One region of the Planococcus versutus genome, then DNA from elsewhere that is predicted to be linked to it. Evidence: predicted binding sites of a transcription regulator. Region 1 holds the regulator's gene; each other region holds the start of a gene.
The links. The regulator CtsR, encoded in region 1, represses protease genes until heat stress. The targets are predictions, from matches to a motif close to ATGGTCAATAAAGGTCAAACA.
Positions count from the first base shown of each region.

Region 2: the regulator CtsR is predicted to act here: its motif matches at 1,766-1,786, upstream of I858_RS11875 (ATP-dependent Clp protease ATP-binding subunit).
Region 3: the regulator CtsR is predicted to act here: its motif matches at 1,153-1,173, upstream of clpP (ATP-dependent Clp endopeptidase proteolytic subunit ClpP).

Region 1 is NZ_CP016540.2:85,706-88,988, forward strand. Features, by position in the region: rRNA gene I858_RS00420 (23S ribosomal RNA) at 1-678, shown strand, start outside; rRNA gene rrf (5S ribosomal RNA) at 818-932, shown strand; gene I858_RS00430 (CtsR family transcriptional regulator) at 1,246-1,716, shown strand; gene I858_RS00435 (UvrB/UvrC motif-containing protein) at 1,729-2,262, shown strand; gene I858_RS00440 (protein-arginine kinase McsB) at 2,252-3,283, shown strand, end outside.
Region 2 is NZ_CP016540.2:2,320,021-2,323,303, reverse strand. Features, by position in the region: gene I858_RS11890 (Cof-type HAD-IIB family hydrolase) at 1-290, opposite strand, end outside; gene I858_RS11885 (prolyl oligopeptidase family serine peptidase) at 447-1,214, shown strand; gene I858_RS11880 (metal-sulfur cluster assembly factor) at 1,282-1,590, shown strand; gene I858_RS11875 (ATP-dependent Clp protease ATP-binding subunit) at 1,807-3,283, shown strand, end outside.
Region 3 is NZ_CP016540.2:1,069,102-1,072,384, reverse strand. Features, by position in the region: gene I858_RS05400 (sugar-binding transcriptional regulator) at 1-562, opposite strand, end outside; gene I858_RS05395 (glutaredoxin family protein) at 670-900, opposite strand; tRNA gene I858_RS05390 (tRNA-Arg) at 1,007-1,078, opposite strand; gene clpP (ATP-dependent Clp endopeptidase proteolytic subunit ClpP) at 1,250-1,861, shown strand; gene I858_RS05380 (HPr family phosphocarrier protein) at 1,955-2,212, opposite strand; gene whiA (DNA-binding protein WhiA) at 2,266-3,216, opposite strand; gene I858_RS05370 (gluconeogenesis factor YvcK family protein) at 3,240-3,283, opposite strand, start outside.

The sequences.
Region 1 (3,283 bases):
GAGACAGTGTCAGGCGGGCAGTTTGACTGGGGCGGTCGCCTCCTAAAGAGTAACGGAGGCGCCCAAAGGTTCCCTCAGAATGGTTGGAAATCATTCGCAGAGTGTAAAGGCAGAAGGGAGCTTGACTGCGAGACGTACATGTCGAGCAGGGTCGAAAGACGGGCTTAGTGATCCGGTGGTTCCGCATGGAAGGGCCATCGCTCAACGGATAAAAGCTACCCCGGGGATAACAGGCTTATCTCCCCCAAGAGTCCACATCGACGGGGAGGTTTGGCACCTCGATGTCGGCTCATCGCATCCTGGGGCTGTAGTCGGTCCCAAGGGTTGGGCTGTTCGCCCATTAAAGCGGTACGCGAGCTGGGTTCAGAACGTCGTGAGACAGTTCGGTCCCTATCCGTCGCGGGCGCAGGAAATTTGAGAGGAGCTGTCCTTAGTACGAGAGGACCGGGATGGACACACCGCTGGTGTACCAGTTGTTCTGCCAAGGGCATCGCTGGGTAGCTATGTGTGGCCGGGATAAGTGCTGAAAGCATCTAAGCACGAAGCCCCCCTCAAGATGAGATTTCCCATTGCGCAAGCAAGTAAGATCCCTCAAAGACGATGAGGTAGATAGGTTCGAGGTGGAAGCGTGGCGACACGTGCAGCTGACGAATACTAATCGATCGAGGACTTAACCAACAAACTGTACGCGAATCATGCACGATTTGTTTCACCTGTCGTTTATCCAGTTTTGAAAGAATAAGTACAAGTTTTTGAAAAAAAGCTTGAAAATACCAGGAGTACTGGTATACTAAATCTTGTCTTTCGAAAAAAATAGTCCAGTGATGATGGCAAAGAGGCCACACCCGTTCCCATCTCGAACACGGCAGTTAAGCTCTTTTGCGCCGATGGTAGTTGGGGTTTCCCCCTGTGAGAGTAGGACGTCGCTGGGCAACAATGACCACACACAAAAAGTCGTTACCGATTCCGGTAACGGCTTTTTTGTGCGTTGAATAGAAGAAAATAAATAAAACTTAAGGAATAGCTTTACAGACGTGTGATGCAATTAACATGTTATGCGATGACTTAAACATTAAAAGATCCGTAAGATCCAGCACTGGATTTTTTGGTATACGAATGCAGAATCTTGCAGAAATGAAATTCTCAAAACGTACTATTTGATATCTACAAAAACCTTAGTGTATACTTAAGTCAAATATAGTCAAAGTCAGCTTTTGCATATCATGTATCAAAGAGGTGAAAGTGATGCGGAACATTTCAGATGTAATTGAAGGTTATTTAAGGCAAGTTATCGAATTAAGCGAAAGAGATCATATCGAAATTAAACGTAGCGAGGTCGCCGAGAAATTTCAGTGCGTGCCTTCTCAAATAAACTATGTTATTAATACTCGATTTACTATAGATCGTGGTTATTTAGTTGAAAGTAAACGTGGTGGCGGTGGATATATTCGTATCAAAAGAATCAGGCTTCATCAAAAATCAGATGTCATCGCAGAGGTTATCGAGCGTTTAGAACATGGAGCTACACAAATAATGGCGGAAGATATAGTCTTCAGACTACTGGATGAAGAAATTATTTCTAAACGAGAAGCTAAACTTATTCTTAGCGCTGTTGATCGAGGCACGCTGCTGTTACCTATTCCTACACGAGATGAAGTTCGAGCACGTATTCTCATAGCGATGTTTTTTACAATTAAATATCAAACAAACATATAAAGGAGTGAAAAGATGATTTGCGATCAATGTGGAGAACGTTCTGCATCAGTTATAGTTAAACAACAGCAACACGGACAGATAATAGAACGTAACTTATGTCATGTATGTGCTGCTGAAAATCATAGTATTAATGTCGCTTTTGAACAAGATCCATTAGCCATTCATCAGTTATTATCAAATTGGTTTCCTAATTCGCAAGCGTCTACCAGCCCGGCTAGAAAGGAAGTAGTTACGTGTCCTTCTTGTGGCTTTACGTTTTCTAAATTTTTGCGACTTGGGAAGTTTGGATGCGACTCTTGCTACGACGCGTTTTCACCGCATCTGGATGAAATATTCAAACGTTTCCATAATGGAAATATAGAGCATAAAGGCAAAATACCAGCTTCATATGGCACTACCTTAAAAATTAAAAAAGAAATCGAAGAACTTCGTAAACAAATGCAGGTATGTATTCAAGAAGAAGACTTTGAAAAAGCTGCAAGACTAAGAGACGAAGTAAAAGCATTAAGTGCAAAACTTGAAGGAGGTGCTGCAGATGGCAGTTGAACGATTTCTTCAACCTCATGCAAGTAGTTGGATGACGAACAATGCTGAAAATGTAGATATTGCAATGAGTACGAGAATTAGGTTGGCTAGAAATTTAACAGACTTTAAATTTCCTTATTCGTTTACAGAAGATGAAGCACTTAAAGTAGATAAAGAAATCTCTTCTGTATTATTAGATAAAGGAAATGAATTAGATTATAATTTTAGCCATATCAGTATTGAAGAGCTTGCTCAATTACAAAAAGAAGTACTAGTAGAAAAACATTTGATTAGTCCTTTTCTCGTAAATAGTCAGCGTTCAGGATCTGTTTTATTGTCTGAAAATGAAGAGTTAAGTATTATGGTAAATGAAGAAGACCATTTGCGTATCCAAAGTCTTCAACCCGGCTTTCAGCTTCAACAAGCTTTTAAAATAGCCAATGAATTAGATTCTCTACTAGAAAAGAATTTGTCATATGCTTTTCATGAGAAGTATGGTTATTTAACTAGTTGTCCGACAAATGCAGGTACTGGAATGAGAGCGTCAGTTATGCTTCATCTGCCTGCATTGACCATGTCACATCAAATTCAACGAATCATTCCTGCAATTTCAAGATTGGGCATGGTGGTTCGAGGTATTTATGGAGAAGGTAGCGAAGCACTAGGAAATGTCTATCAAATATCCAATCAATTGACATTAGGTAAATCTGAATACGAAATTCTTCAGGATTTGGAGAATATGACTGAGCAAATTATTCAGCAAGAACGCAAAGCACGAGAAGCCATTGCGTTAAATTCACCAATGATTTTAGAAGATCGGGTGTATCGTTCACTTGGTGTTCTTACCCACTCGAGACTGCTGACGACAGAAGAAGCTGCGACGCGTCTGTCAGATGTTCGTTTGGGTATTGATTTAAAGATGATTCAAGATCTAGACATGTCAATCTTAAATGAATTAATGATTTTTATGCAACCGGCATTCTTGCAGCAGTATGCAGATAAACCGTTACAGCCTAGAGAACGTGATTTTGCTCGGGCAAAG
Region 2 (3,283 bases), 1.0 Mb from region 1:
GACTCTACTACTTCATGAACCGTGTTCAATCCAATAGGAGTGTGGTACATTCCCCAGTTACTATTTCTCGGATGATGAACAAATGCACCATTGAAGTTGACGATTGGCGTTGATAATCCTAACTCTTTGTAAAAAGTTTCACTTGAGCGATAAGGTCGACCCGTTGCAATCATCACTTCGTGTCCTGCTTCTATTGCTTTATTTAAAGTCAGTTTAGTTTTTGGTGAAATGATTTTTTGGTCTGTCAATAATGTTCCATCTAAATCAAGAACAATTAAATGTTGCTTCATAAGTAGCCGTCTCCTTTCTATCTATACTCAGTGTAGCGATAGTACAGGGGATTCGTCAAAAATTTTAGAGAAGAAAAGGCTTTTCTGGAGAGAAGATGGGTATTTGCTGGAAAACCTGAAAATTGGTAGGATTGAAAGTGAAGGAAGTGAATTTAATTGAAAGTAGAAAAACAAATGTGGGAACATATCCCGTTGCTTCACATAACACCAGACCAACATGAGCATTCTGCATTACCAACAGTGGTCTTTTTTCATGGTCATATGAGTGCTAAAGAACATAATTTGCATTATGCATATCAATTAGCTCAAAGAGGACTTCGTGTGATTTTACCGGATGCTCTTTTTCACGGAGAACGAAGTGAGGCATTAGATACAGTTGAAATCAGTTTACGGTTTTGGGAAATCGTCCTGACTTCTATAGAAGAGTTGGCATTTTTGCACGCCGAACTTCACAAGCGAGATTTAGTCGTCGGCGAATTAGGAGTGGGTGGTACTTCTATGGGAGGCATCACTACAATGGGAGCCATGATTGTCTATCCATGGATCCAAGCTGCAGCTGTAATGATGGGAGCAGGTAATTATGTAGAATTGGCTCAAGCACAAATGACGCAATACGAATCTAGAGGTTTTGAGTTACCGGTGAGTAAAAAAGAAAAAGAGCACATGCTAACAACTTTAGCGCTATTTGATAGTGTTCAACACCAAGATAAATTCAATAAACGTCCTATTTATTTCTGGCACGGTGAGCAAGATACGACAGTTCCTTTCGAACCAACATATCGTTTGTACAAAGATCTTAAAAAACAATACGAATCGGTACCGGAAAAAATTGTTTTCCATCGTGAACGAGAAGCAGGACATGCAGTAAGTCGAACAGGCATGCTTAACGCCACACAATGGTTTGCCAAGCATTTATCTGAGTAATCATGTCAATTCCATTTTCGTACAAAGTTTGTTAAGATGAGATTACTAGTAAAAGGAGGGATTTTAAATGGATCAAGATATGAAAGATAGCATGATGGGTGCATTAGAAACAGTAATCGATCCCGAGTTGGGAATTGATATCGTCAATTTAGGACTAATTTATGATGTGTTGTTGTCAGAAGATGGATTTGCAGTAGTCACGATGACATTAACATCAATGGGTTGTCCAATGGGACCGCAAATCGTACAAATGGTTAAAACCGCTTTGTATGAGTTACCGGAAGTAGAAGAAGTCGATGTAAAAATTGTCTGGCAGCCAGTATGGGGCAAAGAACATATGTCACGCTATGCAAAAATGGCACTAGGCGTCAGATAAGCAATACTTGAACAACCTCACTAGATTTATTCTAGTGAGGTTGTTTCTGTTTGTGAGTGAAATATATTTATAAAAGGTCATACACAGCAAATCAACCAGTTAAATATAGAGTATAAAAGAATCGGCTGAAAAACCAAAATAATTGCTAACTTACAAAAAATTAGCTATACTTTAATTAGTCAAAGATAGTCAAACTTTTTAAAAGGAGTGGTTGTTATGGTTCAATCCCCAAATAATGAAGAACAAAAATCCCCATTAGAGCAATTTGGACGCAATATGGTGGAACAAGCACAATCAGGAAAAATGGATCCAGTCATTGGTAGAGATCAAGAAATTCGAAACGTGATTCGAATCTTATCGCGTAAAACAAAAAACAATCCCGTGTTAATCGGGGAACCTGGTGTTGGTAAAACAGCGATTGTTGAAGGATTAGCACAACGTATTGTTCGCAATGATGTTCCAGAAGGATTGAAAAATCGAACAATTTATGAACTTGACATGAGTGCATTAATTGCCGGTGCTAAATACCGTGGAGAATTCGAAGAGCGATTAAAAGCGGTGTTAAAACAAGTAAAAGACAGTGAAGGACAAATCATTTTGTTCATTGATGAAATTCACACAATTGTTGGTGCAGGTAAAACAGAAGGGGCAATGGATGCAGGGAATATGCTGAAGCCCATGCTTGCTCGTGGTGAACTATACTGTATTGGTGCGACAACACTAGATGAGTACCGCATGCATATTGAAAAAGATCCTGCTTTAGAACGCCGTTTCCAACAAGTACTAGTACGCGAGCCATCTGTCGAAGATACAGTATCGATTTTGCGCGGTTTAAAAGAACGTTTTGAATTACACCATGCTGTCCGTATTCATGACCGTGCAATTGTTGCAGCGGCTGCCATGTCGGATCGCTACATTACAGAGCGCTTTTTACCAGACAAAGCGATCGACTTGATAGACGAAGCTTGTGCAATGATTCGTACAGAAATCGATTCGATGCCGCAAGAACTGGATGAAGTAACACGCCGGTTGCTACAGTTGGAAATAGAAGAACAAGCATTGATGAAAGAAAAAGACGAAGCGAGTAAAGTTCGCTTGGAAACTTTACGTGAAGAAATTAAAGAACTACGAGATTCTTCAGCAGGTATGAAAAATCAATGGCTTAAAGAAAAAGAATCATTGAAAATCATTCAGCAAAAACGTGAGCAATTAGATCAGTTTCGTAGACAATTAGAAGATGCGGAAAATAAGTATGACTTAAACGCAGCAGCTGTTTTGCAACATGGTAAAATTCCAGCACTCGAAAAAAAATTAATAGCATTAGAGGCAGACTTAGAAAACGAAGGTGCTGAACGATTGCTGCGTGAAGAAGTAACAGAAGAAGAAGTAGCAGGAATTGTCGCAAGATGGACAGGTATTCCCGTCACGAAATTAGTAGAAGGTGAACGCGAAAAGCTGTTGCGTTTAGGCGAAACTTTAAAAGAACGCGTCATTGGTCAAGACAAAGCAGTAGCACTTGTAACAGAAGCTGTCTGGAGAGCACGTGCGGGTATTAAAGATGAGAGAAAGCCAATTGGCTCTTTTATTTTCCTTGGACCAACGGGTGTCGGGAAAACTGAACTGGCGAAATCACTCGCTGCTAATTTGTTTGATTCAGAAGATCATTTTATCCGAATCGATATGTCTGAATATA
Region 3 (3,283 bases), 980 kb from region 1:
TATTCGCTTGATGTAAAACATCTTCGCCAAGTCCACCACGTGCTGCAATAAACTGAAGCGCTTGGTCAGCTTTACTACCTACTACTTCTTTTGAAATAGCTGCCATAGTGCTACCACCAGTTACTGCTATTTTTTTGTAAGTGCTGAACAAATTTTCAAGAAAGCGAGCAGCTTCTTTGCCAATATGAGACTTTACTGCAGGAATTTCATCGCTGTCTTGCGGTAAGATAACGATTTTCGAAATCTTTAAAATCTCTTGCAACTCGACTTCCATATCTGTTAATCCAGATAGCTCGCGAACAAATTTTTTCAGATTCTCGAGCACTTCCATGCCTTGTGAAGTCACAATCATACCGGCTGTTTTCATCTCAATTAATTGTTGATTTCGCAAAAGGTCCGTATCTTTTCTTATTTCACGCTCTGTTACCCCAGCAATTTCACATAAAGTTCTTCTGCCGATTGGTTGCTCTAAACAAATTGTTTGTAAAATTTGATACCTTTTCTTCAGGAGCTCGGACATTTCCGGCATCAGCTTTTGCTGAGCGTCAGATAATGCATCCATATTTCCACTCCGTTCTGTCTGGTCAATTTTCGTCCCAGCATTTATTTATCTGTCCCACTAGTTTCATTCTACCTAATCTTTCTATTAATTGCAAATAAAAAGAAGCGTTAAGTTTCTAACGCTTCCATTAAATCCACATAACCAATATTGCCATATAACAATAGATTGTTGTCTTTCTCTAATACTGGAATCATCAACATGTATTTTTCGTTCAACGTATCATCGCTTTCAATGTCTATTTCTGTATAGAGTAAAGGGATCTCTTCATTAACTAATTGAATCATTAACTTGGCTTCATCGCATAGCGGACAGTTGCTCCGTGTATACAAGGTAAACATTTTCAACTTCCTTTCAACTACATCAGCTTGACTGAGTCATTTTTTTCTAGAAAAAAATGACTCAGTTCACTTAAAAAGAGTGAACAAAGTCATTTCGTCTTTTGTATGCCCTCGGAAGGAATCGAACCTTCATCTCAAGAACCGGAATCTTACGTGTGATCCATTACACTACGAGGGCCAAATCGCTATTGGCGACTTTTCTATTATACGAAAATATGTCGACTTAATCAAGTGGCATTTTTCAATTCGTTAGATTTGACCTTTCTTGACCATGGTGTGTATGATAATAGTACAGCTGAGAAACTTTCAGCATTGTTTGTAAAACACTTAATCGAGGAGGAACTATTCTATGAACTTAATTCCTACAGTAATTGAACAAACTAGCCGAGGCGAACGTGCTTATGATATTTACTCACGTTTGTTGAAAGACCGCGTCATTATGCTGGGCAGCGCGATTGACGATAATGTTGCAAACTCTATTGTGGCACAACTTCTATTCCTTGAAGCAGAAGATCCAGATAAGGATATTTCAATCTACATCAACAGCCCCGGCGGTAGCATCACTGCTGGTATGGCAATCTATGACACAATGCAGTTTATCCGTCCAGACGTTCAAACCATCTGTATCGGTATGGCCGCATCAATGGGAGCTTTCTTACTTGCCGCTGGAACAAAAGGAAAACGCCTTGCACTTCCAAATGCGGAAGTGATGATTCACCAACCGCTTGGTGGTGCACAAGGACAAGCAACAGAAATCGAAATTGCAGCAAAACGTATTTTACACCTTCGCGAAAAATTGAATCAAATTCTTTCAGAACGTACGGGCCAACCAATCGAAGTGATCGCGAAAGATACAGATCGTGATAACTTCATGACAGCTGAACGTGCGTTAGAGTACGGCCTGATTGACCAAGTAATCACGCGTAGTAAATTACCTGAAGATCACAAAAAAGATATCTAAAAAAACCCCTCACGGCCTTTGCGCTGTGAGGGGTTTTTAGATAAAAAAATGATTGCTCACCCATGTAGGCAGACAACCATTTTTCTTATGGTATTACGCGTCTTTTTCAATAACTTGCGATAAGGTCTGGACGGCTTTTTCTTCATCCAAGCCTTCAGCAGAAATTTTAACATTTGTCCCTTTACTAATTGCAAGGCTCATAACGCCCATAATACTTTTCGCGTTAACCTTTTTATTGTCTTTTTCTAAGTAAACATCTGCATTAAACCGATTGGCTTCTTGAACGAACAAAGCAGCTTGTCTGGCTTGGAGACCCGTTTTCAATTGTACCTTCACTTGTTTTTCAACCATACTCATCCTCCTCTAAAACTAACTTTCTTCTATATGAACGCACCACCAACCAATTAACGGCCAATCATTTCTCCATTTCTCAGTGATGTAGCAATCTCATCGATTTTTCGGAGACGGTGATTGACACCGGATTTACTAACGCTTCCACCCGATACCATTTCACCTAGTTCTTTTAATGTTACATCCTGGTACTCTACTCGAAGTCGGGCAATTTCACGAAGTCTTTCTGGTAATTGATCGATTCCGATAGCTCCATCGATAAAACGAATATTCTCTACTTGTCGCAAAGCAGCATCGATGGTTTTGTTTAAGTTAGCTGTTTCACAATTGACAAGACGATTTACGCTATTACGCATGTCACGAATAATTCGAACATCTTCGAATTTTAATAACGCCGAATGCGCTCCGGTAATACTTAAAAAATCAGAAATTTTTTCAGCTTCTTTCAAATAGGTCACAAATCCTTTTTTGCGTTCGATCGTTTTGCTGTTTAAATGGAATTCATTCATTAAATCAACCAATGACTCGGCATGATCTTTATAAAGAGAGTAAATTTCTAAATGATAAGACGAGGTTTCGGGATTGTTAACCGAGCCACCCGCTAAAAAAGCACCTCTCAAGTAAGATCGTTTACAGCAGTTTTTTTCAATTAAACTTTTAACAATCTGATGTTGAAATTGAAAACCTTCTGTCAAAATCTCTAAATCTTCGAGAATATGCTTCGCTCCTTCTCGAATTCTGCAAATGTAAATATTGTTCTTTTTTAATCGCATTTTTTTTCGAACTAGTAATTCAACAGGATATGCTTTGTAAAAACGTTTTAGCAACGTATAAATACGACGTGCAATTGCTGCATTTTCAGTTTGGATATCCAGGCTTAGTTGACGATTGGAAAACGATAATGTACCATTCATTCGGATCATTGCGGAAAGTTCTGCTTTCCCACAACAATCGTCTATTTCAATTTGTGTCATTTCTTTTTTTGTTTCAGATGCAAAAGACAAAATTCGTTCCCCCTTTCAAAGCATTAAAAATATAGCTGCTTCGAATCTTCACTGGCATGGCCATCAG